Regions from separate parts of the Janthinobacterium sp. GMG2 genome, predicted to be linked through region 1. Evidence: predicted binding sites of a transcription regulator. Region 1 holds the regulator's gene; the other holds the start of a gene.
What was found. The regulator FliA, encoded in region 1, starts transcription of late flagellar genes. The targets are predictions, from matches to a motif close to CTAAAGTTTNNNNNNNNNNNGCCGNTA.
Positions count from the first base shown of each region.

Region 2: SKZ59_RS17260 (flagellar protein FliT) is a predicted target of FliA. The motif match lies at 12,658-12,684, and genes of this name have one in related genera.

Region 1 is NZ_JAXAWA010000001.1:972,066-986,681, reverse strand. It holds gene SKZ59_RS04430 (hypothetical protein) at 1-320, opposite strand, end outside; gene SKZ59_RS04425 (translation initiation factor Sui1) at 403-765, opposite strand; gene motD (flagellar motor protein MotD) at 830-1,624, opposite strand; gene SKZ59_RS04415 (flagellar motor protein) at 1,630-2,376, opposite strand; gene SKZ59_RS04410 (RNA polymerase sigma factor FliA) at 2,358-3,089, opposite strand; gene SKZ59_RS04405 (MinD/ParA family protein) at 3,135-3,998, opposite strand; gene flhF (flagellar biosynthesis protein FlhF) at 3,991-5,319, opposite strand; gene flhA (flagellar biosynthesis protein FlhA) at 5,625-7,721, opposite strand; gene flhB (flagellar biosynthesis protein FlhB) at 7,718-8,911, opposite strand; gene SKZ59_RS04385 (fumarylacetoacetate hydrolase family protein) at 9,171-10,169, opposite strand; gene SKZ59_RS04380 (16S rRNA pseudouridine(516) synthase) at 10,258-10,968, opposite strand; gene SKZ59_RS04375 (hypothetical protein) at 11,225-11,614, shown strand; gene SKZ59_RS04370 (S49 family peptidase) at 11,995-12,996, opposite strand; gene SKZ59_RS04365 (Rieske (2Fe-2S) protein) at 13,037-13,414, opposite strand; gene SKZ59_RS04360 (HAD-IIIA family hydrolase) at 13,411-14,070, opposite strand; gene SKZ59_RS04355 (RluA family pseudouridine synthase) at 14,161-14,616, opposite strand, start outside.
Region 2 is NZ_JAXAWA010000004.1:325,012-339,627, forward strand. It holds gene SKZ59_RS17190 (hypothetical protein) at 1-179, shown strand, start outside; gene SKZ59_RS17195 (hypothetical protein) at 231-509, opposite strand; gene SKZ59_RS17200 (hypothetical protein) at 924-1,448, shown strand; gene SKZ59_RS17205 (ExeA family protein) at 1,500-3,143, shown strand; gene SKZ59_RS17210 (general secretion pathway protein GspB) at 3,145-3,813, shown strand; gene SKZ59_RS17215 (alkaline phosphatase family protein) at 3,914-5,386, shown strand; gene mobB (molybdopterin-guanine dinucleotide biosynthesis protein B) at 5,481-6,017, shown strand; gene SKZ59_RS17225 (YjfB family protein) at 6,075-6,275, shown strand; gene SKZ59_RS17230 (DUF2282 domain-containing protein) at 6,541-6,843, shown strand; gene SKZ59_RS17235 (DUF692 family multinuclear iron-containing protein) at 6,861-8,489, shown strand; gene SKZ59_RS17240 (hypothetical protein) at 8,494-8,778, opposite strand; gene SKZ59_RS17245 (RNA-binding S4 domain-containing protein) at 8,904-9,125, opposite strand; gene fumC (class II fumarate hydratase) at 9,222-10,616, opposite strand; gene SKZ59_RS17255 (hypothetical protein) at 10,789-11,901, shown strand; gene SKZ59_RS17260 (flagellar protein FliT) at 12,318-12,569, opposite strand; gene SKZ59_RS17265 (M13 family metallopeptidase) at 12,859-14,616, shown strand, end outside.

The DNA.
Region 1 (14,616 bases):
CCCGGCAAGCGGCTTTCGCGCTGGAAGACGATGCAGTCGTCGATCAGGTTATAGGCCGCATACGCGTCTTCCGGCTTGCCGCTGGAGGCCAGGCGCTCGAGCCGCTGCGCCAGGGACACGACAACAGGCGCGGCATCGGCGGCCGGGGTGGCATCGATATTCAAATACGATGCCAGGCTGCGCCCCGGCGGCCCGCTGGCGGCAGCGGTAGCGGTAGCGGTAGTGTCCGGTGCGCCGCCATCGGGCGCGGGCCAATACACGACCGCCAGCACTGCCGCGATGGCAGCGGCGATGGCGATACCGGTCAGTTTGTTATTCATATGAGGTGGCGCATAAAAGGAAATGCACGTTACCACAGGCGCACGGCAGCGGGCCGCACGCCTCCGCACGCACGCGCCCCGGCTAGCCGCCCGCCTTTTTCGGCTGGTGGCCCAGCCTGGTCAGCGCGGCAAGAATGGTGTCGACATGGTCGCCCTGCACTTCGATCACGCCATCCTTGACCGTGCCGCCCGAGCCGCACTGCGTGCGCAGCTGCTTGCCCAGCAGGGCCAGCGCGATGGCGTCCAGCGGCAAGCCCTTGACCACGGTGACGCTCTTGCCGCCGCGGCCCTTGGTCTGGCGCGACACGCGCACCACGCCGTCGCCCGCCGGCGCCGCCTTGGCTTGCGCCTTGCACGCACATTGCGCCAGCGGCTGGCGGCAGGCCGGACACATGCGGCCCGTTTCAGTGGAATAGACGAGACCGCCCAAGGAGCTGCTTTTCATGATGGAGAAATAAAAAGAAAGAAGGCCGCGATTGTACCAAGCGGCGGCCAGCAGTTGACGACCGTCAGTTGGCCGGAGCAGGTGCCGGTGCCGGCGCCACGGGCGCCGTCGGCACTTCCGTCACCGTTTCCGGGATGCCCGAGAGGATCGTCACGGCGACCCGGCGGTTGCGCGCGCGCCCTTCCGCCGTTTCATTGGGCGCCACGGGGATATTGTCGGCGTGACCGACGGCCGTCAGGCGCGACGCCTTGACGCCGCTGGCAATGAACAGGCGCACCACGGCGCTGGCGCGCGCGGCCGACAATTCCCAGTTCGAGGCAAAGTTGGAATTGCTGATCGGCTGCACGTCCGTATGCCCTTCCACCTGCACGTCGTGCGTATCGTCCTTGAGCAGCACGGCGACGGCGCGCAGGGCCTGGTCCGACTCAGCCGTCAGGCGCGCCGCGCCCGGGTCGAACAGCACGCTGGCATTGATTTCCACGCTCACGCCGCGGCTCGTCTGCGTGACCCGCACCTTGCCTTCCTTGACCAGCGGCGCCAAGGTCGACGTCAAGTCCTGCGCCAGGCGCGTCATGTGTTCACGCTCGCGGCGGATGGCTTCCGTGCGGCGTTTCAGGGCGGGATTCGGCAGCGGGATCGCTTGCGGCGCTTCCATGATGATGGGCGGCGCGCCCTTTTCCAGGCTGAAGGCCTGGCCGATGGCGTTCTGGAAGACGCGGTACTTGCCTTCGTTGACTTGCGAAATGGCGTACATGACGACAAAGAACGCGAACAGCAGGGTGATGAAGTCGGCGTACGAGATCAGCCAGCGGTCCTGGTTGTCCGGTTCCTCGTCATACTTCCTGCGCGCGCGCCGCATCATGGTCAGTGCTCGTGCAGCAGGCTGGAAACGCGCTCTTCGATGATGCGCGTGTGGTCGCCCGTGGCGATGTCGTACAGCACGGCGGCCGTGATTTCGTATTGCAGCACGCGGCGCGAAACGATGGCCTTGAGTTTATTCGCCACCGGCAGGAACAGCAGGTTGGCCAGGCCGACGCCGTAGATGGTCGAGACAAACGCCACAGCGATGCCGCCGCCTAATTTACTTGGGTCGGTGAGGTTTTCCATCACGTGTATCAGGCCCAGCACGGCGCCCAGAATACCGATGGTGGGCGAATAGCCGGCCGCCGACTCCCACACCTTGACGGCCTGGCGCTCGGCCATTTCGTAGGCGGAGATTTCCACGTCGAGCAGCTGGCGCAGCTTGTCCGGCGCGATGCCGTCGACGATCATCCGCAAGCCCTTGGCGTTGAAGCGGTCGGCCGTGTTTTCCATCAGGCGCTCGAGCGCCAGCGGGCCGTCGCGGCGCGCCGTCAAGCTCCATTGCCCGATGTCGCGCGCCAGCGCGGCACGCGTGTCGGCTGGCGGCAGGAAGACCCAGCGCAGCATTTCCAGGCCGCGCACGAAAGTGCGCAGCCGCGTTTGCAGCAGCACGGCGCCGAAAGTGCCGATGACCACGATGGCAAAGGCGGCCGGCTGCAGCAGGGAGGCCATCTTGCCGCCTTCCAGTGCCTGGCCGACCAACAGGCCCGCCAGCGCCAGCGCCAGCCCGATTACACTGGACCAGTCCACGCCTGCTCCCTCAAGGTTGCGCGCAGGCGCGCGACGGCCTGGGTATGCAGCTGCGAGACGCGCGATTCGGATACGCCCATCACCGCGCCGATCTCCTTCAGGTTCAGCTCTTCTTCGTAATACAGGCCCATGAGTATTTTCTCGCGTGGTGGCAGCGCGTCGATGGCATCGATCACGGATTGCCGGAAATCGGTATCGAGCAGGGAACGCAAGGGGTCGCTGTCCTCGTCCACGCAATGGCGGTCGAGAAAGCTGTCATTGCCGTCCGGGTCATGAAAGTCTTCGTAGTACACGAGCTGGTGGCCGCCGCCGTCGCCCAGCATTTCCTGGTAGTCGGCCAGCGACATCTTGAGCAGTTTCGCCACTTCCGACTCTGTCGGTGGATGGCCGAGGCGCTGCTGCAAGGTGCTCATCGCCTCTTCGATCTTGCGCATGTTCTGGCGCATGCTGCGCGGCAGCCAGTCGCTGGTGCGCAATTCGTCGAGCATGGCGCCGCGGATGCGCAGCACGGCATACGTCTCGAACTGCGCGCCATGCGTCTCTTCATAGCGGCTGATGGCATCGAGCAGGCCGATCATGCCGGCCTGGATCAGGTCATCGACCTCGACCGAAGGCGGCAATTTCGCCTTCATATGGTGCGCCAGACGCTTCACCAGCGGAATATGCTCCGTCAGCAAATAGTCCTTGTTCGATTTCCCTTTGACCGTGTACATAGGCTGCTTATTGTTTTCTCATCTTATCTGGTGCTACGGTTGGCTTCAGGCGCTGAACTGGTGCGGGCTCCCCGTCTGGTACAAGGTGCCGCCGAGCACGGGCGCCGCCGAACGGGCCAGCCGCTCGGCCAGTCCGCGAAACGCCACCGAGGCGCCGGCCAGCGGAAACGCATCGACCACGCTGCGGCCCAGGCGCGCCGCGCGGTGCAGATACTCATCGGCAGGCACCGAACCCATCGACGTCAGCTTCACGGCCAGGTAACGGCTCGCCGCCTGTGCCATATTATCGTATACCACTTTTGCTTCGGATTCGGAAGCGCCGGTGACGAGAATACCGAACGGACGGCGTCCCAGTTCCTGGCTCAGGCGCTTGATCAGGCAGTACGCCGCCTTGATCGAGGTGGCGCTGGTGGAGACTTGCACGACGATATCGGACGACGCCATCAAGGGCACGGGGAAACAGGCGCCCTCGTCTGCCACGACGCCGTCGACCAGCACGATGCCGCTCCGGCGCGCCAGCACGTCGAAAGTCTTGCCCAGGCGGCGCAACTCCTCCTCGCCCGCATAGTCCATGCTGTCCATCAAATGGTTGCGCGCGCCCAGGCTGGCCACGCCAAAGCCTTGCGGCACCTGGTGGATGACCTGGTTCAAGCCGCACTGCTGGCGCGCCACGTCGCGCAGGCTGGCGCCGTGCGCCAGTCCCAGGCGCGCGGCCACACCATCGCTGCCGCCGCTGGCGTCGAGCAGCAGCACGTCATTGCCGCCATAGACGAGCGAAGCACCCAGGTTAACCAGCATGGCGCCCTTGTCGTCCTGCGGCGTGGCCGAGAGGAACGTCATGACGCGCGGCTGCGGGCCGGCCAGCATGCGGCGCAAGCCTTCAGCCTGGTCGAAATCAAAATTAGCCAAGGTGCACCCCGCGCGCTTCATTGTTGCGGGCGGCGGCCTGCGCCATCAGGAGCGGCAGTTCGGCATCGGAAAACTGCGTGGCCGCCGAGTCGCGCTTGAGCTTGAAGGCGCGGTCGATCAGGTAGCCACGGTCGGCCAGGTACAGGTCTTCCGGCACGCGCTGGCCGTTCGACACATAGAACAGGTTCAGCTTCTGGCGGATCACCACGTCGAGCACGTTGCCGATCGACGCCGCTTCATCGAGCTTGGTCATGATGCAGCCGGCCAGGCCGCTGCCCTGATAGGCGCGCACCACTTCGTTGAGGGTTTCCTGGGTCGCCGTGGAGTTCAGGCACAGCAGGCGTTTCACGTCGGCGCCGGCGCCCGACAGCATGGCCACCTGTTCCGTCACCATCTGGTCGCGCTGGCTCACGCCCACCGTATCGATCAGCACCGTGTGCTTGTTCTTCAATTCTTTCAAGGCGATGCGCAAATCCGCTTCATCTTTCACGGAATGCACCATCACGCCGAGGATCTTGCCATAGATGCGCAGCTGCTCATGCGCGCCGATACGATAGGCGTCCGTGGTGATCAGGGCCAGCTTTTCCGGGCCGTGGCGCATCACGCAGCGGGCCGCCAGCTTGGCCGTGCTGGTGGTCTTGCCGACACCGGTCGGGCCGACCAGGGCAAACACGCCGCCCTGCTCGAGCATGGCGTCTTCATTGGCCACCGTGTTCAGGTTGCGGCTGAGGACGGTCTTGATCCAGCGCATGCTTTGCGCACCGTCGAGGCCGGCGGGCAGCTTGTCGATCAGGTAGCGCGCCAGGCTGGCGGAAAAGCCGGCGGCCAGCATTTCGCGCAGCACGACGGCTTTTTGCGGCTCGCGCTGCTGCGTCGAGCCCCACGAAATTTCCGCCAGCTGGGTTTCCATCATGCCGCGCATGGCGCGGATTTCATTCATCATGCCGCTCATCTCGGCGGCGGCGTTCTCTTTGACGTGCGCCAGCGCGCTGGCCATCATCTGCTGCATGCGGGCCATGTCCACTGGCTCGGAGGCAGCCTGGCGCGGCGCGGCAGGACGTGGCGCAGCCGGGCGCTGGGCCGGGGCGGCCGGACGCTGCGGCGTGGCGAACTGGGTCTGCAACTGGGGACGGGGCTGGGCCATTTCGGACGCGGCCGGCGGCGAAGCCAGCGAAGCGGCATCGTCATTGGCCAGCGCGAGGATTTCCACCACGCCATCGGCCTGGCGGTTCGACAGGATCACGGCATCGGGTCCCAGCGCTTCGCGCACCTTGCGCAGCGCATCGCGCGACGAGGCGCCCGTAAATTTCTTCACATTCATGACCGGCCTCCCAAGGCGGGGGTGGCGCAATATTGGCTGAACTGTGTGACCATCATCGACTCCTGTTGCTTGAGTGCTGTCTTCCACATGGACACAGATCACTCGGACAGTTTCCATTATTAGCGATGCTTGCAGGAAACGATCGAAGGAACAGGACGGGAAAGTACCCGTTATTCAGTTTGCCGGGAGGAAATTGATGTTTTTTTTGACCAAAAGCAACTGCTGGGGTCAGACCCCCACTGACGCTAACGCAAAGCTCCGCGCTAACGCTAGCGGGGGTCTGACCCCGATGCTAATGAAGATAACTACTGCGCACCCACCAGCGCCGTGACGCGGATCGTCTTGGTTTCCGGCACTTCCGCATGCGACAGTACTTTGAGTTGCGGCAAGGCGCGGCGCAGGAAGCGCGACAGCAGGGCGCGCAGCGGCGCCGGCACCAGCAGCACCGGCGTCAGGCCCAGCGCTTCCTGCTGCTGGGCAGCCAGGCCCGCCTGGTGGGCGATGGTGTCGGCCAGGCCCGGCTCGATGCCGGCGCCGTCGCCGCCATTGCCCATCGCCTGCATCAGCAGGCGCTCCAGGCGGCTGTCGAGCGTCATCACGGACAGCTCGGCCGCGCCGGGGAACAGTTGCTGCACGATGGCGCGGCCCAGGGACACGCGCACCAGCGCCGTCAGCTCGTTCGGTTCTTGCGTGCTGACCGTGTACTCGGCCAGGGTTTCGATGATGGTGCGCATGTCGCGGATGTGCACGCCCTCGGCCAGCAGGTTCTGCAGCACTTTTTGCAGGGCCGACAGCGACAGCATCTTCGGCACCAGGTCTTCCACCAGGCGCGGCGCATCCTTGCCCAGGTGGTCGAGCAGCGACTGCACTTCCGCGCGGCCCAGCAGCTCGGACGCATGCGAGGTGATCAAATGGTTCAAGTGCGTGGCCACCACGGTGCCCGCATCGACGACCGTGTAGCCCATCGATTGGGCCTGGTCGCGCAGGCTGGCGTCGATCCACGTAGCCGGCAAGCCGAAAGCGGGGTCGCTCGTGGCCAGGCCCGGCAAGGTGCCGCTGGCCATGCCGGGGTTGATCGCCAGAAACTGGCCGTTGAACGCTTCGCCCACGCCCACTTCCACGCCCTTCAAGGTGATGCGGTAGGCGGACGGCTTCAATTCCAGGTTGTCGCGGATATGCACGGGCGGCGCCAGGAAGCCCACTTCCTGGGCGAATTTCTTGCGGATGCCCTTGATACGCTTGAGCAATTCGCCGCCCTGCGTCTTGTCGACTAGGGGAATCAAGCGGTAGCCCACTTCCAGGCCCAGGGTGTCGACGGGCATGATGTCTTGCCAGCTGGCTTCTTCCTGCTCGGGCGCCACGGTCGCCTGCGGCGCTTCGGCCGGTTTCTCGGCCGCTTCTTTTTCCTGCGTGCGCTTCTTGCTGATCAAATAGGCGGAGCCGGCCAGCAGCGAGGCCAGCAGGATGAAGACCATGTTTGGCATGCCGGGGATCAAGCCCATGCCGCCGATGATGCCGGCGGTAATATACAGCACTTGCGGTTTCGCAAACAGCTGGCCCACCAGCTGGGTGCCGATGTCCTGTTCGCTGGCCACGCGCGAGACGACGATACCGGCCGCCGTGGAAATGATCAGCGAAGGAATCTGCGCCACCAGGCCGTCACCGATGGCCAGCAAGGTGTAGTTCTTGAGTGCGTCGGCAAAGCCCATGTCGTGCTGCAGCAAGCCCACCAGCAAGCCGCCGACGATATTGATGACGGTCACCATGATGCCGGCGATGGCGTCGCCGCGCACGTATTTGCTGGCACCGTCCATGGCGCCATAAAATTCCGCTTCCTGCGCCACTTCCGTGCGGCGGCGGCGCGCTTCGTCTTCGCCGATCAGGCCGGCGTTCAGGTCGGCATCAATGGCCATCTGTTTACCAGGCATCGCGTCCAGCGCGAAGCGGGCGCCCACCTCGGCGATACGCCCCGCACCCTTGGTCACGACGGTAAAGTTGATGATCGTCAAAATAATGAAGACCACGATACCGACCGTGAAGTTGCCGCCGATCAGGAAGTGACCGAACGCTTCAATCACTTTACCGGCCGCGTCGGCGCCCGTATGGCCTTCCGTCAGCACCACGCGCGTGGACGCCACGTTCAGCGACAGGCGCAGCATGGTCGACACGAGCAAAATGGTCGGGAACGCCATGAAGTCGAGCGGCTTGACCGTGTACAGCGCCGTCAGCAGCACGATGATGGACAGTGCGATATTGAAGCTGAAGAAGATGTCGAGGATGAAGGCGGGCAGCGGCAGCACCATCATCGCCAGCAGCATGATGATGATGATCGGCGCGGCGAGGCCCTTGCTGGCGTTGCCTTTCAATCCGCTGAGCCAGGCTGGCATGGTCAGGCCGTTCATGGTGTGCTTCCTTTATTCTTGTCTGCCGCGTCTGCTGCGGGTTTGGTCTGCGATGCGGGGTCGAGCGGGTCGAGCTCGGGCGGGACATCGAGTTTTTTCGGCTTGTCGGGGCGCTCGCCGTGGCCGCTGCCGTAGCTGCGCAGCTGGAACACGTAGGCCAGCACTTCGGCCACGGCGCCATACAGCGCCTCGGGAATCTCGTCGCCGATGTCCGTGTGCTTGTACAGCGCGCGCGCCAGCGCTGGCGCTTCGAGGATGGCGACCTTGTGTTCGCCGGCCAGTTCGCGGATCTTCGCCGCCACTTCGTCGATGCCCTTGGCCACCACCTGCGGTGCGCCGCGCGAATTCTCGCCATACTTCAAGGCCACGGCGTAGTGCGTAGGATTGGTTACCACCACGTCGGCCGTCGGCACGTCGGCCATCATGCGGCGGCGCGACATTTCATGCTGCATCTGGCGTATCTTCGCCTTGATCTGCGGATTGCCGTCCGACTCCTTCGACTCTTGCTTGACTTCCTGCAAGGTCATTTTCATCTTGTTAGCGTAGTGCCACATCTGGTACGGACCGTCGATGGCGGCGATCAGGCCCAGGGCGCCGACGATCAGCAAAAAGGCCGTGATCAGCAGGCTGATCAGATGGGCCGAACCGGCGCGCAAGGATTCCACCGACAGGCCCAGCACGGCGTCCTTTTGATGCTGCATCACCATCCAGGCGACGACGCCAACGACGAGGGTCTTGGCAATGGCCTTGAGCAGCTCCACCAGCGCATTCTTTGAAAACATATTGCCCAGGCCACGAATCGGGTTGAGCTTGCCAAAATTGGGAGTAAACGCCTTGGAGCTGAACAGCCAGCCGCCCACCAGCACGGGCGAGGCCAGGGCGACGAGCATGATGGCCGCGGCGTACGGCAGGCAGGTCAGCAAGACCGAACCCACGTCATAGCCGATGCGCAACATCATCGCGTCGGGATTGAGTATCTGCTCCCGGTCCAGGGTCAGCCCGGAAACCATAACGGCCGTCAGCCGCCGCACGATGGCGTCGCCGGCAAACCACAGGCAGCAGCCGGACGCCATCAGCACCGTAAACGTGGCCACTTCACGCGATCGCGGAACGTCGCCTTCCTCACGCGCCTGCTCGAGGCGCTTCGGTGACGCGGCTTCGGTCTTTTCTGCGTCGCTGTCTTCCGACATCAATCAACTCCGGTGAAGTCCTGCAGCCTGGCTAGGCGCAATACGGACTGGGCATGGAGCATTATCGGTTCAATCAACACAACGCCATCAAGGGAAAAGGGGGGCAATTGCCCTCCTTTTCCCTTGCCTACATTAAAGGCGCCGCAGGCGCCCATTTCAGAGGGGACCGAAAAATGGTCAGGACAAGGCGCAGCTCCGAAGACAGTACGAATAGTACGGCGAGGGGCTGCAACGCAGTCATGGCCATTTTCTCGGGTCACTAACGATTTTTCCGCGCTTCCGCCTGCTTCACCGTCTGTTCGATCGCCCCAAACAAGGATTTCCCGTCGTCACCCAGCATTTCCAGGCGAACAACATCACCAAACAGCAGATACGGCGTGCTGGCGACGCCATCGGCGATCATCTCCTGGTTACGTCGCTCAACGATACTGGAAAATCCCTTCTTGACTTCCTTGTTGGCGACGCCGCCCGCACTGACCACGCTGCCGGCACGCGCGTTGCGCGTCTGGCACAGATGGGCGAGCAATTGCGGGTAATTGAACGCCATGTCGGCGCCCGCGTTCGGCTGGCCCGTCAATTTGCCATTCAGGCTGCAGCGCAGGGCGTAATGCACCTTGCCGCCGCGCCAGGCGTCACCGAGTTCGTCGGGCGTGATGGCGACAGGCGAGCAAGCCATGGCCGGCTTCGCTTGCAGGAAGCCGTAGCCGCTGGCCTGTTCGTCGGGCGCCAGGTTGCGCAGGGTGATGTCGTTGACCAGCATCAACAGCTTGATGTTCAGGTGGGCCTGGTCCGGCGTCGAGCCCATGGCCACGTCGTCCGTGATGGCGGCGATGCCGGCCTCGTAATCGATGCCCCACTGCTCGTGCGCCAGGGTGATGGCATCGTGGGCGCCAAGGAAATCGTCGCTGGCGCCCTGGTACATCCTTGGCGCATCGCGCAGATTGGCGGGCGCTTCAAGTCCCGCCGCCTTGCAGGCCCGCTCGATCTGCTGCAGGTAGGACGCCCCCGCCACCCGCAGGCTGCTGCGCGGCAAGGGCGCCATGCAGTTGGCCGGGTCGAACTCGAAGGCGCGATGGCCGCGGCCGCTATTGATGGTCTGGTACAGCAAGTCGAGCTGGGGCGCGATGAAGCTCCAGTCGTCGAGCGCCTTTTGCAGGGTCGAGGCGATGCCATCGGCCAGGTGGGCCGTTTTCAGGTCGCGCGAGACGACAGCGAGCTGGCCATCGCGCGTGCCATCGTTCAGGGTAGCTAATTTCATGTGCGGGAAATTTCGTCAAATGCAGGCAATAGGGGGCTAAAGACGCCAAAAAGCCGGGACATCCCCGGCTTTGACGGTCTGGAGGGATTTACGCCAGCAGCGCGACCTGCTCGGGAGTCAGGTAACACCACTCGCCTTCGGCGATGCCCAGCGATTCCAGGGTCAGGCTGCCGATGGCGGAACGGTGCAGCGCGCTGCAATGGTTGCCGGCGGCGGCCAGCATGCGCTTGACCTGGTGGTACTTGCCCTGCTCGAGCACGATTTCCAGCTGGTGTTCGCCGCGCTTGACGCAGACGAGGGCCGCCAGCGGGGCCGGCTCGTCGTGCAATTGCACGCCGGCCAGCAACAGGGCCACCAGTTCATCGGTCACGGGCTCTTGCGTGGTAGCCTGGTAAATCTTGGGAACGTGGCGCTTCGGCGACGATTGTGCATGGATAAACGGCCCATCGTCGGACATCAGCAGCATGCCGGTCGTATCGTGGTCGAGCCGGCCGACGGGCTGGACTTCGCGCCAGGTGAACTGCTCCGGCAGCAGGGTCAGCACGCCAGGATGATGGCTGGGCTTGCGCGAGCATTCGAAGTTGGCGGGCTTGTTCAGCGCCAGGTACAGGTGCGCGCGGTAGACCCACTCTTCTTCGAACACGTGCAGCACCAGGCCTTCGGTCTCGACGGTGGTGCGGTAATTGGTCTGGGTGACGCCATCGATGACGACATCGCCATCTTCGATGAGGGAACGGCAATATTTACGGGTGCCAAAACCCTGCGATTGCAGGATGCGGTCTAGGGATAATTTACTCATGGGCGTGACTTTACCAGAAGCGGCTGGCAGCGTGAAGCGGCCGCGCGCGCGGCCTGCGCAAGGCCGCCGAGGGCGCACCAGCCTTGCGCATGCACAGATGAGCTGAAGTACAAGGTGAGATTTCGATATAAATGGCCAATTCCTTTGAGCAATATCAAGCGCTCGGAATATCGCATTGATAGACTGAAACTTCGTTAGGAATCCGCCTAACGAGCTTTAGGAATAATAACCAAGCAACGATTCACAAGGACATTGTATGAAGCATACCGATACCATCGCCTTACAAGGCAGCATCGCCGACATGCGCCTGCGCATCGCTACGGAACAGGCGGCCATGCACAAGGTCAGACTCGGCGTGGCGCGCTGGAGCAGCGCCCCGGCGCCGCAGGATGCGGACGCAACGCCATCGCCAGCGAGCCAGACGCATTGGCATGCCGAGGCGCAATGCCATTTCATGTGCTGGCTGGAGCTCGGCGGTTTTGCCCACGCGGATGCGGACGCAAACGCGGAAACCGACAACGTGACGGCGCCCGTCATGGTGGACACGGCGCCCGAGATCAGTTCCGGCGCCAACGCCAGTGCCGGCGCAGCGCAGTCCCGGCAGGCAACCGCCCTGCCCGCGCACTGCAACGGCTGCGCCGTCTGAGCGCCCCCCATCCGACCACCGGCCATGCCCCGCCCTCGCATGCCTGCCTTGCCAGCACGCCCAGCTACAACCTCGAGCAACACTCACCCGTCCGGCACGAACGACGCACAAAAGGAAACGGCGGCATTGCGCCGCCGTTCCCAAGCCCCATCGGGACTTTAGTGAGGAATGTAAATTCACTCAAAACCACATCTGCGATGCGGCGAGTAGTTCCATGACCTGCCAATCAAGTTAGTACTGACAACATAGTTGATATATCGCCCCTCCTTGAAAAGAACTACGCTTTCACTATAGCCCAAGCAGCCCCATTTTCAAGCCAATTTACCACCTTATTGAAAATCATTCTCGATTGGCTTGCCTGCCAGCCAAGAGTGATGTCCTCAGCGCAACGCCGGTTGTGACTGCTGCACGGCTGCCTTCATGGCGCCCGCGCCCATGGCGGCGCCAAACTTTTTCAGCACCCGTTCCGGCAAGCCTTCATGCTGCGTGTAGTCGACGATGTCTTCCGCCTTGACGACGTCGCGCGCCACGCTGTCGACCGTGCCGAAATCGTCGGCCAGGCCCATTTCCACGGCTTTCGCGCCCGTCCAGTACAAACCGGAGAAGGTATCGGCCGTTTCCTTCAGGCGCTTGCCCCGTCCCGCCCGCACCACCTCGATGAACTGCTGGTGGATTTCATTGAGCATGCCTTGCGCATACGCCTTGTGCTTTTCCGTCAGGGGGCTGAACGGGTCCATAAAGCCCTTGTTCTCGCCCGCCGTCAGCAAACGGCGCTCGACGCCGACCTTTTCCATCACGCCCGTAAAGCCGAAGCCATCCATCAGCACGCCGATGGAGCCGACCACGCTGGCCTTGTTGACATAGATGCGGTCGGCGGCGGCCGCGATGTAATAGCCGCCCGAAGCGCACATTTCATCGACCACTACATATAAAGGCTTGTCCGGATAGCCCTTGCGCAGGCGCTGCATCTCGTCGACGATCATGCCGGCCTGCACGGGACTGCCGCCCGGACTATTAATATGCAGCACCACGGCCACGGAGCCGCTATCGGAAAACGCCTTGTCCAGCGCGGGGATGACGACGGCGGCCGAGCCGCTGCCTTCGGACTCGATGGCGCCGTTGATGTCGATCAGGGCCGTGTGGCGGCCCAGGGTTTCGCTGTCGTCGGCCGTGTTGTAGTCATAAAACACCCACAGGGCGAACAGCACGATCAGCAGGCCGAAGACCTTGAAAAAGATGCTCCAGCGGCGGTGCGCGCGTTGTTCTTGCAAAGTGGCAAATACCAGCTTTTCCAGCACGTCGCGCTCCCAGTTCCCCGCAGGGACGCCGTGGCCGGCGGCTGGCGCGCTACTGTCCAGCTTGTCATTCGTGTTATCGCTCATGATTCACTTTGTTTAAATTGCAATAAAGCCTGCCCCGGCCTCAGGCCGGCAGCGGCTGGACATACTCGTCGGGTTGCCAGTACAGCCGGCCATCGCGTTCGGCCACGGCGATCGGACGCAGGCGCCCTCCCTTGCAGGGGCCGCCCGCGCACAAGCCGCTTTCCGGCACATAGATGGCGCCATGCGTCGAACACATCAGGTACAAGCCGCTGGACTCGAAAAACTCGCCTTCGGCCCAGTCCAGTTCGATCGGCACGTGGGCACAGCGGTTCAGGTAGCCATACGCCTTGCCGCCATGGCGCACGACAAAGCCCGTAGTCGCTTCGCCGCCGGCAGCGACGGGAAAGCGCACGCCCTTGCCACCATCGGCCACGGCATCGGCCGCACAAATCAACACTTCCGCAACATCAGTCATCATGCGTGCTCGCTCAGCCATTGATGCAGGTCGGCCACCGTGGCGGCCGAATACAGGGGATTGCAAGCTTGCAACTGCGCCACCGGATGCGCTCCATACTCTACGGCAATACCTGCCGCGCCTGCATTGCTTGCCATCAATAAATCATGGCTGGTGTCGCCGATCATCACGGTACGGCGCATATCCTGCCCCAACTCGCGCGTCAGTTCCTGCAGCATGGCCGGATGGGGCTTGGAAAACGTTTCATCGGCGCAGCGTGTGGCATCGAACAGGGACAGCAGCTTGACGGCATTCAGGGAGCGGTTCAGGCCGACACGGCTCTTGCCCGTGGCCACCGCCAGGAAATACGCCTGCTGCGACAGTTCCTGCAGCATCTCGTGTACGCCAGGAAACAAGGTCAGCTCATGGTCGCGCGACAGGTAGTGATAGCGGTAGCGTTCGGCCATGCGCGCATGGAATTTCGGCTCCACGTCGGGCATCACCAGCTGCATCGCTTCCTGCAAGCCCAGGCCGATCACGTGCGAAGCGAGCAACTCGGTGGGAATGGGCAAGCCGAGGTCTTTGGCCGATGCCTGGATGCACTTGACGATGGTCGAGGTACTGTCTATCAGGGTACCGTCCCAATCGAAGACGATCAGATCAAATTGCTTTCTTGCCATGTTTCCCGACAGCATAGCCGCCGGCTCCTTGAGAATGAATGATGGCGACTGACTACCTTATGAGTAGTGTCGCGCGCACGCGCTGCATACTTATCGTGCGGCAACGGCCAATGGTTTGCCCAAGCTTACCAAGAAACGCTCGCATTCGGCAGCCAGCGGTGCGTTCAGGGTCATCGTCTTGCCCGTTTCCGGATGCGTAAACGTGATCTGGTGCGCGTGCAGGAACATGCGTTTCAGGGCACCGCGCGTGCTGTCGGCCTTCAACAGGGCACGGTTGAGGGCAAAGTCGCCATATTTATCGTCGCCGGCGATGGGGAAACCGGACGAAGACAGGTGTACGCGGATCTGGTGCGTGCGTCCCGTCTTCAATTCCGCTTCCAGCAAGGCGAAGTTGTGATATTTATGCAACAGTGAAAACACCGTGTGCGACGCCAGGCCATCGGCCTGCACGGCCACCCGGCGCTCGCCTTCGGCCGTCGTATATTTATGCAGCGGCAACTTGATATGCTGGCGCGCATTCTTCCAGTCGCCGGCTACCAGCACCAG
Region 2 (14,616 bases), on a different contig from region 1:
GCACGCACCGCAAGAACCGCTGGCCGAAGGATTTCCTGGGCCGCGAAAGCGATGGCCCGGTCATGATCGAAATGTGCCTGGAAGATGAAGCGGAAACGGAATTGTTCTTTATCGAGAACCTGTATCCCTACGATGCGGCGCTGATCGAAAAGACGCGCCGCCGTCTGTGCCTGCACTGATCGTGCGCTGACGCGTGACTGGAACGGCCGCCTTGCGCGGCCGTTTTCACGTCAGGTGCTGAATTTTTCGCTGCTGGTGGTGCTGCTGGCGCGCATGCGCAGGCTCAGCAGCACGATGGTGACCAGCAGCAGCGAATGCGTTCCCGGTTCATGCGACGCGGGGACGCGCAGGCTGGCGTCCGGCGAATGGAAACTGGCCAGGCGCGTGGCCAGGGTGGGGGGTGTCGCCTGGTAGGCGGCCATCTGAACCGGCGGCGTCTCTGCCGCCTGCGTGTTGCCAGCGGCCCAGAGCGTCAAGGCCGCGCCCAGCAAGATCATTGTTCTCATCATATTGTCTGTTTCCGCCGAGGGCTGTAAATCGATTACACATGGTCGTGCCGTATGCCGGCCATGTCCTGTCCCCAGTTTGTATGCTTGTTTCCGTGCTGGTCACGCCGCACCGAAATGATATCTATTTATAAAGTTCGTGTATTAAAACATAATAAAATAAAAATGCAAACGTCTTTTTGCAAATAAGCGCATGCGCTGCCCGTGCTTGCCGGGCGGGATCTATTGCATGGGGGAAATGACGTGGCATTTTCATGGGGGAGTGTCATAATGGCCCAGGCATTTCCGCCCAGGCATGGAGTAGATAATGAGCAAGGCACAGGACAGCAAGAAAGAAGCCAAGAAGGAACCGGCCAAGACCATGAAGGAAAAGAAGGAAGCCAAGAAGGTCAAGAAAGAAGAGCGCAAGCGCTGATCATGCGCGTGCGCCGTTCATCGATGCGCCCGTGGCGTGCGCCGGCCCTGCTGGCGGCGTTCGCCCTGCTGGCCTGCGGCGTGCCCGTGTCCGGCGTGCTGGCGCAGCAAAAGCCGCCGCCGTCCACGTTCGGGCAAGTGGTGGGCAATGCCGTGCTGTGCATCGACCAGATCGACAACAAGGCCTTCTATGCGTATCTGCTGACGGCCTTCGGCCCCGCCTACAAGCATGAAGGGGGCGCCTACTGGTTCCGCACGGACGCCACCTTGTGGGGCGCGCCGATTACCGACGTGATCGTCAGCGACGACACCAGTCCCCTCGTCTTCATGGGCGTGGTGGCGGACTCGACACCGGAAAAGCTGGAGCCGGCCATCCGCGGCGTCTCGGGCCTGCGCTTCAATAAACTCGACAATTCCGCCTTTCCTGTCCGTGGTTCCGTGCCTGGCAGTAAAATCGTCTACTTCCGCAGCAAGGCGAAAGTCTATTGCGCCAAATACAAGCCGTTGCCGCCCGCCCGCACCCGATGAGGGTATAGGCTTGCCGCTGCGCATTTTGATCGTTTCATCCGCAGGGTCTCCATGTACACGCATTATTTTCAGCTCAAGCAATCGCCGTTTTCGATCGCCCCCGATCCGCGCTACCTGTTCATGAGCGAACGCCACCGCGAAGCGCTGGCGCATTTGCTGTATGGCGTGGGCAGCGGCGGTGGCTTTGTGTTGCTGACGGGCGAAATCGGCGCCGGCAAGACCACCGTGTGCCGCTGCTTCATGGAGCAGATTCCGGAAAACTGCCAGCTCGCGTATATCTTCAATCCGAAACTGTCCGTCGAGGAATTGCTGCTGTCGATCTGCGAGGAATTCCGCATCGCCCTGGCGCCCGGCGTGGCCAGCGTGAAAGGCTATGTCGACGCCATCAATGCGCACCTGCTGGCCAGCCATGCGCAGGGCAAGAACAATGTGCTGATCATCGATGAAGCGCAAAACCTGTCCGCCGCCGTGCTGGAACAGTTGCGTTTGCTGACGAACCTGGAGACGAGCGAGCGCAAGTTGCTGCAGATCATCCTCATCGGCCAGCCGGAATTGCGCGCCATGCTGGCCCGGCCGGAACTCGAGCAGCTGGCGCAGCGCGTGATCGCCCGCTATCACCTCGGTTCGCTGACTGCGGACGAGACGGCAAGCTACATCCGCCACCGGCTGGCCGTGGCCGGCTGCACGGCGCAGACGCCGTTCGCGCCGCGGCTGATGGCGCACATTCACGCCATGAGCCACGGCGTGCCGCGCCGCATCAACCTGCTGTGCGACCGCGCGCTGCTGGGCGCCTACGTGGAAAACCAGCCGCAAGTGACGCGCCAGATATTGCGCCGCGCCGCCGAGGAAGTGTTCGCGGAAGAGGGCAAGCCGGCTGCCGGACGGGGCTTGCGCTGGCCGCAGGTGGCGGGCGGCGTGCTGGCCGGGGCCGTGGTCTCGGCCGCGCTGGCCTGGCATTTCATGCCGCGCCCGTCCGCCGTGCCTGTTGCGCCTGCGGTGGCCGCCGTTGTGCCGGCCGCCTCCGCCGTGGCGGCCGCCGCCGCATCCACGCCCGCGCCCGCCAAGGTGCCGGACCGCAACGCCGTGCTGCGCCAGCTGGCCGCCCTGTGGGGCGAGCAGTTGCCGGCCGGCGATGCCTGCCAGGCGGGCGCCCGCGCCGGCCTGCGCTGCCTGCACAGCCGGGGCGGTATCGCCGAGTTGCGCGTGCTGGACCGACCCGCCATGCTGGCCTTGCGCGATGCGGATGGTGCGGAACAGCTGGCGCTGCTCACGCGCGTGCAGGACGGGAGCGCTACCTTGATGCTCGATGGCAAGCAGCAAAGCCTGCCGCTGGCCCAGCTGGCCCAGCTGGCGCAGCGCAGCGATGGCAGTTTCACGACCTTCTGGCGCGCCCCGCGCGGTTGGCGCGACGAAGTGCCGCTGGGCGCCCGCGGCGCCGACGTGGACTGGCTGGCGCAGCGCCTGGCACAACAGCGAGGCTTGCCGGCGCCGGCCGCCAATCTGCCGCTCGATGCCGAGATGCAAGGCCAGTTGCGCGCATTCCAGCAAAGCCAGAACCTGCGGGCCGATGGCCTGGCGGGCCCGAAAACGTATATACGCCTGATGCAGCTCGGTGACAACGCGGAGCCGCGCCTGAGCAGCGCAGCTCCTGCCGTGGCAGCGCCCGCTGCGACGGCGATGGTGGCGGGGAAATAAGATGTCCTACATACTTGAAGCACTGAAAAAATCGCAAGCCGAGCGCCAGCTGGGCGAGTTGCCGTCGATCCACGCACCGCAAGTGCAGCTGCACGATGGCGCAGCATCGGGCGCGGCGAGCCGCGTGCCCGTCTGGCTGGCGCTGGGTGGCGTGGCGGTGGCCGTGGCTGCCGCACTGCTGTTGTGGCAGCCTTGGCAGGTGGCGGCCACGGCGCCTGCCGTGCTGGCCCAGGCCGTGCCAGCGCCGGTGCCGGCAGCAGTCCCGCCCGCAGTCCCTGCGCCTGCGCCTGTGGCTGTGCCCGTGCCCGTGCCCGTGCCGCCGGCGGCCGTCGCCGCGCCAGTGCAGCATGCCAGGCCCGTGGCGGAACCGAAGCAAGAGCCGCCAGTCCCCGCTCCGGCGCCGGCCGTGCCCGTCCCTGCGGCGGCGCCATCGGCCGAAGAGACCGTGCCCGGCATGCGCGACTTGCCCGAGCCGATACAGCGGCAAATCCCCCCGGTCGCCATCGGCGGCTATATCTATTCGAAGAATCCGGCCGACCGCCTGCTGCTGATCGACAAGGTCCTGCGCCACGAAGGCGAGGAACTGGCGCCGGGCCTGGTGCTGGAAAAATTGCAGCCGAAGGCGGCCATCTTCAGTTTCAAGGGCTACCGCTACCGTGTGCCGTATTGAATTGTTGTGCATCAAGGCCGGGTAGCAGTAGCTGAACCATACTGGCCTGGCCTGGTCGAACCAGGGTCGCTGCGACCGTGTGCGTGGCCGGGGAGTTCCGATGATTGCTGCCGCAGCGGGTGAGGGTGCTTTTGATGCGCATGGCTTGGGAAACCTGGCGCGCATCGACCATATCGTCGTGCTGATGATGGAGAACCGATCGTTCGATCACATGCTCGGCTACCTGAGCCTGGAAGGCGGGCGTGCCGACATCGACGGCTTGCAGGCCGGCCATGCCAACGTGCATGCGGGCGTGAGCTACCCCGTGCACCATTTGCGGCGCACGGCGTTTGGCCCGCAGCAAGACCCGTCGCATACGGGCATGTCGGTGGCGCAGCAATTGCAGAACAATAATGGCGGCTTTGTCGACGACTATGCGCAAACGCATCCGGGCGACCCCGACATCGACCTGGTGATGGGCTATTACAATGCATCCGACTTACCCATGTACGATTTCCTGGCGCAGCAGTTCTGCGTCTGCGACCGCTGCTACAGCTCCGTTCCGGGCGCCACCTGGCCCAACCGCCTGTATGCGATCAGCGGCAAGGCTGCCGGCAGCCGCGACAGTAAGCGCGTGCCCCTGTATACGAACAAATCCTTCGTGCGCCACCTGGACCGCGCCCAGGTCAGCTGGAAATTTTATTCCGCCTGGAAACCCTGGAGCCTGGCGCTGACGGACGACCATTACCGTTCGTCCGAGCTGTACGAGCCGTTTGGTTCCAGCGCGCGCCGCTATGGTTTCATCGGCGATGCGCTGGCGGGCGCCTTGCCCTCGGTCAGCTGGATCGATCCGCATTTTTTTGAGAATGACGACCACCCGCCGGCCGATATCCGCGCCGGCCAGGCGCTGGTGGCGCAGGTCTACCAGGCCCTGTCGCGCGGGCCGGCCTGGGCGCGCACCTTGCTCATCCTCAGCTATGACGAGCACGGCGGCTTTTTCGACCATGTGCCGCCTGGTCCCGCCATCGACGACGATCCCGCGTTTCGTCAGTACGGCGTGCGCGTGCCCATGCTGCTCGTGTCGCCGCTGATCGCGCCGGGCAGCGTCAGCCACGAGGTGGTCGACCACACGTCGATCATCAAAACCATCCTGCAGCGCTTTTGCCGCGCCGCCGATGGCGGCTTGCCCCAGATGGGCGCGCGCGTGGCGGCCGCCAGCGGCCTGGGCGCCGTGCTGACCCTGGCGCAAGCGCGCGCGGCGCCTGCCGTGCCCGCTGCTGTGCTGGCACAGCGCGCCGCATGGGAAGCGGATGCGCGGGCGCAGGATTTTGCGCCGCTGGCGCCCGCTTGCCAGCCTGACGGCGAAGTGGCCGCCGCTGCCGCCGTGCCGTTCCAGTCCGATGCCGAGGCGGGCGCGATCGCCGCCCACCGGCAATTGGCGCGCACGGCCAGGAATGCGCAGGCGGGAAATAGTAAAACGGCGAGTAAAACGGCAGGCGCGACAGTGCCGAAGCCGGCGGGCAGGCGCCGGCGGCAGGGCGGCACACCGGCGCCCGCCAGTGCCGGGAATGGCGGAAAACCCGGAACCGCTTGACTTGGGTGGTGACTTGGGCAATGCGCGGTGCCTGCGCCGGCGGTCGCGCCCGTGGGGCTGCGTATAATCACTCCTTCTCAAACAAGGAGTGACCATGCACGATGCGATGCCCGCCCACCCGGTACTCGGTGTGATCGGCCGTTCCGGTAGCGGCAAGACGACCCTGCTGGAATTTGTGGTGAAGGAACTGGCGGCGCGCGGCTTGCGCGTCAACCTGGTCAAGCACAGCCACCATGACCTGGCGCTGGAACCGCCGCAAAAGGACAGTGCCCGCCTGCGCATGGCGGGGGCGGCGGAAGTGCTGGTGGCGTCGCCGTACCGTTTTGCCATCGTGCATGAGCTGCGCGGCGCGCCCGAGCCGAGCCTGGCGCAGCAATTGGCCCGCATGGGGCCGGCAGACTTGACCCTGGTCGAGGGTTTCAAGACGGATCCCATCCCCAAGCTGGAAGTGTTCCGCCCGGAAGTGGGGCAGGCGCCCCTGTATCCGCATGACCCGCATGTGATCGCCGTCGCCTCCGACAGTCCGGCGCCGGCCGACCTGCGCGAGGGCGTGCAATGGCTGGACTTGAATGCGCGCGAGCACGTGCTGGCCTGGTTGCTGCTGCAGTTGGAAAATAAGCTGGAAAAATAAGCTAAAGGTTTGCCGGCGGCATCCGTTAACAAGGGTAGAACCTCATTGGAGAAACGTATGGACGTCGGAAGCATTGCTCAACTGTCAACCACGATGGCGGAGACAGGCACGCGGCAAGCCGTTGGCTTGACTGTCCTGAAAAAAGCCCAGGATATCCAAAGCTCGACTGCCACTGCCTTGCTGGCAGCGCTGCCACCGGTACAGTCGGCGCCGAGCCTGCCGGCTCACCTCGGCAACCGCATCAATACGACTGCCTGAGCGCAGTCCGGCGGCGCCAGCCTGGCGCTCGCGCTATCTACGCCCACACCACCGTCATCGACGGTGGCGAGTGGGCGTTTTTGTCTGTCTTCCTTCCGCCTTCCTTCCCACCGCTGCCAGCTTGACTGATTGAACATGGTTCGCCATGGCACGGCCGATTCAGTAGAATGACGTCCATCACCTCGCGTTGCCCATCGTGCAGCCAGGGGCGTGCCGTGACTGAATGATTACTTATCGATTACTTTGACCCAGCAAGAGGATTTCCATGAATAAACGTCAAGCTCTCATCGCCGCTGCCCTCGCGGGCATCTGTGCCGGCGCCACCATCAACGCGGCCGCGCACGACGGTCCCGCCCCTGGCGACAAGGAAAAATGCTATGGCGTGGCCAAGGCGGGGCAGAACGATTGCGCCTCGTCCGATGGCGCGCATTCCTGCGCAGGCCAGGCCGAGGCGGACAATCTGCCTACCGAATGGACCTATGTTGCCAAGGGCACGTGCGAACAGGCGGGCGGCTCCGTCAAGCCCATCAAGGCCGGCAAGGCTGCAAAGCCGGCCACGCAGCCGTAAGCACCCGCCGCACGCCCATGCCGCCGCCCATCCAGGCGCTTGCCGGCGTCGGCCTGCGCGCCGCGCATTACCGCGATTTTCTGGCGCGCCGGCCCAGGGCGGGCTGGCTGGAAGTGCATACTGAGAATTATCTGCAGCCATCGGGCTGGGACTGGCACGTGCTGCAGACCCTGCGCGAGGATTACCCGATCAGCCTGCATGGCGTGGGCCTGGGCCTGGGCTCCGCACACGGCTTTTCGGAAGCGCACCTGCAGCGCGTGCGCGCCGTGGTCGAGCGCATCGAGCCGACCCTCGTGTCGGAACACCTGTGCTGGGGCGCCGTAGCGCAGCAGCAACTCAACGATCTGTTGCCGCTGGCCTTGAATGGCGCCGCCCTCGATTTGCTGTGCGCCAGAGTGGGGCGGGTGCAGGATGTGCTGAAAAGACCGATCTTGCTGGAGAATGTCTCCACTTACCTGCGTTTTGCCGACGATGGCATGAGCGAGGCGCAATTCCTGGCGGAGCTGGCGCGCCGCAGCGGCTGCGGGCTGCTGCTCGATATCAATAATCTGTATGTGAACCAGTGCAACCACGGCGAAGACGCCTTGGCAGCCATGCAATCCATCGCGCCGGGCAGCGTGGGCGAGCTGCACCTGGGCGGCCACTTGCTGACGCCGCATGCCGTGATCGACCACCACGGTGCCGCCATCGCCGATCCCGTCTGGGATTTGTATGCGGCCGCCTTGCTGCGCTTTGGTGCCATTCCCACCCTCGTCGAATGGGATACGGATTTGCCCGCCCTCGATGTCTTGCTGGGAGAAGCGGACAAGGCGCAGTCCATGCTGGCGCGCCATGCGCCGCAGCCACCATGGCAGGGAGCGGCGCTGCCGTCCCCGCCGTCCCCGCCGCCCGTGTCGCCTGACGCGCTGGCGGCTAGCCAGCAAGCGTTTGCCATGGCCTTGCTCGATACTGCGGCAACCCTGCCATCGTTCGCGGGAGAATCGGTACCGCAGCGTTATTCACTGTACCGCGGCAACTTGAGCGCCACCTGGCGCCGCACCCTGGGCCACGCCTATCCCGTCGTGCTGGCGCTGGTGGGCGAGGCATTCTTTGGCGGCCTGGCGTGCGCGTATGGCCGGCAGATGCCATCCGATAGCGCTGATTTGAATCAGTTTGGCGAGCGTTTCGCCGATTTTCTGACCAGTTTTCCACCTGTGGCCGACTTGCCCTACCTGCCGGACATGGCGCGCCTGGAATGGGCCGTGCACCTGGCCCATTACGCGGCCGATGCGCAGGGCCTGGCGCCCGATGCGCTGGCCGCCCTGCATCCCGATCAACTGGAAGCGCGCTGTTTTACCTTGCATCCCGCTTGCGCCTTGCTGGCATCGAACTGGCAAGTGGCGGCCCTGTGGTGGGCGCATCAGGAGGGAGACGGGCAGGGGATGTTTCCGCAAGAGATGCAGGTGGCCAGCTACGCGCTGGTTTGCCGGACACGCTGGAAGGCGCAGGTGCTGATACTCGATGCGGCCGCGCATGCGGCCTTGCTGGCTTTACGGCAAGGTCAAACGTTTGGCGCCGCGCTCGATGCGGCATTCGCGCTGGACCCGGCATTCGACCTGGCCGCACACTTGCGCCAGTGGCTGGCGCATGCGGTGTTGACGGCGTAACGGTTTATTCGAAAGCCCGCAGAAGGCGCGCTTCGCCCGTCTGATCGCGGTACAGGGCATTCGCCGCCAGGGTGGCGTCCATCATGCGCGTCACTTGCTCTTCTTCAAAGCGGGCCAGCTCGGCCGTGGCGGCGACAAGGGCCAGTTCCAATCTGGCGCGCGCGCTCTGGTACAGGCTGCTCGTGTATTTGTCTGTGTTACGCAGCAATTCTTCCGCGTTTTCTATGACCTGGCGCAAGTCGCCGATCAGGCGTTCCTGGCTGCGCGTACCTTGTTCGGGATGGTCCATGGCGCTCCCCTTCTGCAATCGATATTTTATCTGGCAATAACGACGTGTTTGCAGCTTGATGCAGGCAGCCGGCTGGCGGGGTGCTGGCTGGACGCATGGGGCCGCTTTCGCGCCCCATGCCGGGGTCAGACTGGAGCGACGACCGTGATACGGATATCGCCCACGCTGACGACCTGGCCGGCGCGGATCTTGGCGGTCTTGCGCAATTCCTTCTTGCCATCGACCTTCACCACGCCGCTATCGACCATGACCTTGCCTGCGCCACCACTGTCGCACAAGCCGACCAGCTTCAATAGCTGGTTCAGCTCGACGAATTCGGATGTTAAATCAAAGCTTACTTTTTGCATTGTATCCCTTATTGCAATGATGTGTTTTCAACACTTGATGACGTCATCAACTAAGGTCATAGTTTACATGAAGCCAGGGAGAATGCAGGCTGAGCCTTAACTTTTGTTGGGCCGCGTCATCTCCAGGGGCACGATCCACGCGCCGAATTGCTCTTCCGTCACAAAGCCCAAGGCCAGCGCCGCCTCCTTCAGGGTCGTGCCTTCGTGCTGGGCCTGCTTGGCGATCTGCGCCGCCTTGTCGTAGCCGATGTGCGGCGCCAGCGCCGTGACCAGCATCAAGGAACGCTCCATCAGTTCGGCGATGCGCTCGCGGTTCGGCGCGATGCCGTGCGCGCAATGCTCGTCGAAGCTGCGCATGCCGTCGCCCAACAGGCGCGCGCTTTGCAGGAAGTTGTGTGCAATCAAAGGCTTGAAGACATTCAGCTCGAAATTGCCCGAGGCGCCGCCCACCGTGATGGCCACGTCATTGCCGAACACCTGGCAGCACAGCATGGTCAGCGCTTCGCACTGGGTGGGATTGACCTTGCCCGGCATGATGGAGCTACCCGGCTCGTTTTCGGGGATCGTGATTTCGCCGAGGCCGGAGCGGGGGCCGGACGCCATCCAGCGCACGTCGTTGGCGATTTTCATCAGGGCCGTGGCCAGGGTTTTCAGCGCGCCATGGGCGGCAACGAGGGCGTCGTGGGCGGCCAGCGCGGCAAACTTGTTGCTGGCCGTCTCGAATGGCTGGCCCGTCAGGCGCGCCAGTTCTTGCGCGATGCGGCCGGCAAATTCCACGTGGGCATTCAAGCCCGTGCCGACGGCCGTGCCGCCGGCGGCCAGCTGCAGCAGCGGCGGCAGCGATGCCGTGATGATGTGTTCGGCGAAGTCCAGCTGCGCCACGTAGCCGGAAAATTCCTGCCCCAGGGTCAGTGGCGTCGCATCCTGCAAATGGGTGCGGCCGATCTTGACGATGTCGGCAAATTCCGTCGCTTTCGCATCCAGGGTGGCGCGCAGCTGGCGCAGCGGTGGCAAGACCGTGTTGGCGACGGCCAGGGCGGCCGCCACGTGGATGGCGGTCGGAAAGATGTCGTTCGAGGACTGGCCCAGGTTGACGTCGTCGTTCGGATGCAGCAGGCGCTCGGCGCCGCGCAAGCCGCCGATCAGCTCGGAGCCGCGGTTGGCCAGCACTTCGTTCATGTTCATATTGCTTTGCGTGCCAGAGCCCGTCTGCCAGACGGCCAGCGGGAATTCCGCGTCGTGCTTGCCGGCCAGTACTTCGTCGGCCGCCTGCGTGATGGCAACGGCTTTCTTGCCATCCAATAATCCCAGGTCCAGGTTGACGTGGGCGGCCGCGCGTTTGACGGTGGCCAGGGCGGCGATCAGTTCGGGCGGCATCTTTTCCGTGGAGATATGGAAGTGCTCGAGCGAGCGCTGCGTTTGCGCTCCCCACAGCCGGTCGGCGGGTACGTCGATCGGGCCGAAACTGTCGCGTTCGATTCTGCTACTCATGACATCCCTTTCATCGATAGAGGTGGATCGAGTGTACTCCAGGCGTCAAAAATGCACAGGATGATGCCGTATTGCATCATTTTTGCCTTGGCCCATCTATATTTTTGCGATTTCCTGCCGTTAAAGGCAGGCGAGTCCCGATTATCTATCCTGTTATCAAAGCGATCAGTCCATGCAGAGCAGCATCTTTCCCCGTTGGTCTTTGATCGCGTGCGCCGCCGCCAGCCTGGCCTTGCCGCCTGTGGCGGGCGCGGCCGAACTGGGCGAGATGGCCGTGCTGTCGCATGTGGGCCAGCCCCTGCTGGCCGAGATCGAACTGACGGCCCTGGCACCCGAGGAAGCCAGCGGCGTGGCCGTGCGCCTGGCTTCGCCCGATGTGTACCGCGGTGGCGGCATCGGCATGGACCCGGCCCTGCAGACATTGACGATCAGCCCGCTGGAACGCGGTGGGCGCCACTATGTGCGCGTGAGTACGCGGCAAGCGATCCAGGCGGGCCACGTGCATCTGTATTTATTGCTGGGTAATGGTAGCGGCGCCGTCGTGCGCCTGGGCACCTTGTGGCTGACGCCGGCGCCGCCCGCCGCCGCCCCCGTCAGTGCGCCAGTCCGGCCTGCCGTTCCGGCGCCCGTGCCAGCGCCGTTGCCGTTACCACGTCCTGCTCCCTTGGCGCCGTCGCCCGACGCCGCCGCGCTGGCGGCCCGCGCGCGCGCCGAGGGCCTCGTGCGTCCGGCGCGCGTGTTCGTGCCGCCGCCCGCCGCGCCCACGCCGGCGGCTACGGTGCAGCAGCGCCCGGCACCGCCGCGCCGCGCCACGGCGCCCGTGGCCGCTTGCGCGCCCCAAGCCGATATGGAGCAGGCGCAAGCGTGCGTGGCGCTGGATGAGAAAAACACGGCCCTCAATGCAAAGCTCGGCGAATTGGAGGGCAAGATCGGCGCCTTGCAAAAGGCGCTGGCACTGCCGGCTGCCGCTGCACCGGTGGCGGCGGAAGTGCCCCATGCCAAGCCCAAGCCACTGCACGCGGCGCCCGCCGCGGACAAGGACAAGAAGGCGGGCGGCAACGGTCTGTTGTGGCTCGGTATCGGCACCTTGCTCTTCCTGCTGTTGACGGCCGTCATCGTGTATGTCGTGCGCAAGCGCAGGCAGGCGGCGGGGTCGCGCGCGCCGTCGAAGTACTGGGTCTTGCTGCGCAAGCCGTTTAGCCGCAAGAAGAAGGATGTGCCCGTGCTGACGGAAGCCGTGGAAGAAGGGGCGGCCGAGCCGGAACCGGAGCCGTTCTCGCGTTAAAGACATGGCAAGGCGGCGCCGAAATTTGATATAAAAAAAGATATTGAAAAAATACATGGAAACGCTGGCCAATCGCGTTGCCTATTTCTTAAAGATGGTGATATGATTAATTCAGTGGACTTGCTCTACGACAAAACAGCCTCAGCCTGGCGCAGTCACCAACGATAGTGTGGCGCGGCAAACGGGTGTAGCGTTGCATAAACGCCTGGGTCTGGAAGCGGTTCGCGATGCCGACGATGTGCTCGCGAACGCCGGATGCAACCGGCAGCGAGGCGACGCCAGGAGATACCTGGGGCTCGCCTTCCCAATTCCCCCTCCTTGTTTTCCGGGCGCCGCAGATGGCGCGCTCGCTGGCATGGCGGCAGACGTAAAAAAAGCACCCGCGGGTGCTTTTGTCGTTTCTGGCGCGGCAAGCTTTACATGCGTGCGCGCGAACCCTGCATGGCGTTCGGCAGTTGCGTCATCCATGGTTCCGTGATGGCGCGGATTTCGCGGTCGTTGGCCAGGATTTGCTTGAGCAAGTCGATCTTGCGCAGGCGCGAGGCGCCGGCCAGAGCGGGCACCTTGCCTGTCATGGTCGCGCTGGCGGCACTGGCGCACTGGTTTTCCAGGGTATCCAGGCCATCCCAGTCGCTCGAACGTGCGGCCACGACCATTTTATTGGTCATTCCTGCAATATTTTCATACATCGAAAGAACGTCGTTGGAGGTCATGAGCACACCCGTAACTAGTGAATGGATTACCGCTTGTCCAGATTAACGGCAGGTCCAAGGGGAACTTGAGGGTATTTTTGAAAAAAAAGTGAAAATAATTTAGATGATTGCTTGGCTGTTGCCGACATCGCCCGCCAAGCCGCATGCCTGCTGGCGTCGTGGTGGTAGGGGAGTGTGTTGCGGCGCCTCAAAACGCGTTATGATTTTGCACACTACTGTCGTTACTTTGCCTGAAAGGATCACCATGCGCGTTGCCACTGCTGCCGCTTCCTCTTTCCCCGGTCCCTGGCGCAAGCGCGCCATGGTGCTGGCCCTGTCCGGCATCGCGCTGGCCGGGGGCGCCGTCCACGCGCATGCCCAGGAGGCGGCCGCCAGTCCCGCCGCGGCGATGGCGGCGCCCACGGCTGTCTTGCCCGGCGACGATTTCTATGACTACGTGAATGGCGACTGGCTGCGCAACACGGAGATTCCCGCCGACCGCAGCAGCTGGGGCTCGTTCGCCATCCTCGCCAACGCCACCAACGAGCGCATCATCGGCCTCGTCGAAGGCCTGGCGGCGGCGCCACAGACCGATGCCTCCGCGCGCCAGGTCAGTGATTTTTACCGTTCCTGGATCGACGAAGCGGCTATCGAAGCGAAGGGCTGGGCGCCGATCAAGCCGCTGCTGAAGAGGATCGATGGCATACGCGACCAGGCGGGACTGGCCCGCGCGCTGGGCGAAAGCCTGCGCGCCGATGTCGACCCGCTCAATTCCACCAATTTTTATACGGAAAACCTGTTCGGCCTGTGGGTGGCGCAGGATTTGAACGACACCACGCGCAATGTGGCCTATCTGCTGCAGGGCGGACTGGGCTTGCCCGACCGCGCCTTTTACCTGAGCGACAGCGCCCGCATGCAGGGCTTGCGCGCAGGCTACCAGGCGCATATCGCCGCCATGCTCAAGCAGGCCGGCTACAGCGATGCGCCGGCCCGGGCCGCGCGCGTGTTTGCGCTGGAGCAGCAAATTGCCGCCAGTCACGCCAGCCGCGAGGATTCGGCCGATGTCGCCAAGGGCAATAATCCGTGGCGCGCCGCCGACTTCGCCAGCAAGGCGCCTGGCCTGGACTGGAAAGCCTTCTTCCAGGCGGCCGGCCTGGGCCAGCAGACGGATTTCATCGTCTGGCATCCGACGGCCATGACGGGCAGCGCGGCCCTGGTGGCTAGCGTGCCGCTGGCCACATGGAAGGATTTTCTGGCCTTCCACGCGATCAACCATTTCAGCACGACCTTGCCGAAGGCGGCCGCCGACCAGCGCTTTGCTTTCTATGGCAGCGCCCTGAGCGGCACGCCGCAGCAGTCGCTGCGCAGCAAGCGCGCGCTGGCCGCGACGAATGCGGCCTTGAGCGACGCCGTCGGCAAGCTCTACGTGGAACGCTATTTCCCGCCTGAATCGAAAGCGCGCGTGCAGGAGATGGTGACGAATATCGTCGCCGCCTTCTCGCGCCGCATCGACAAGCTCGACTGGATGGCGCCCGCCACCAAGGCGCAGGCGCAGGAAAAACTCAAGACCCTGTACGTGGGCGTCGGCTATCCGGAGCGCTGGGAAAATTATGCGGGCTTGCGCGTCGTGCGCGGCGATGCGCTGGGCAATGTGCAGCGGGCGGAGCAGTTCCATTACCGGCAGGAGCTGGCCAAGCTGGGCCAGTCTCCCGACCGCAAGGCCTGGGCCATGCCGGCGCAGCTGGTCAACGCCGTCAATCTGCCGCTGCAAAATGCGCTGAACTTCCCGGCCGCCATCCTGCAGCCACCGTTCTTCGATCCGGCAGCGTCCGACGCGGCCAACTACGGCGGCATCGGCGCCACCATCGGCCACGAGATTAGCCACAGTTTTGACGACCAGGGCGCGCAGTTCGACGCCCAGGGCAAGCTGCGCGACTGGTGGACGCCAGCCGACCTGGCGCATTTCCAGTCGGCCTCGAAGCAATTGGTGGCGCAGTTCGCGGCCTACAAACCGTTTTCCGAC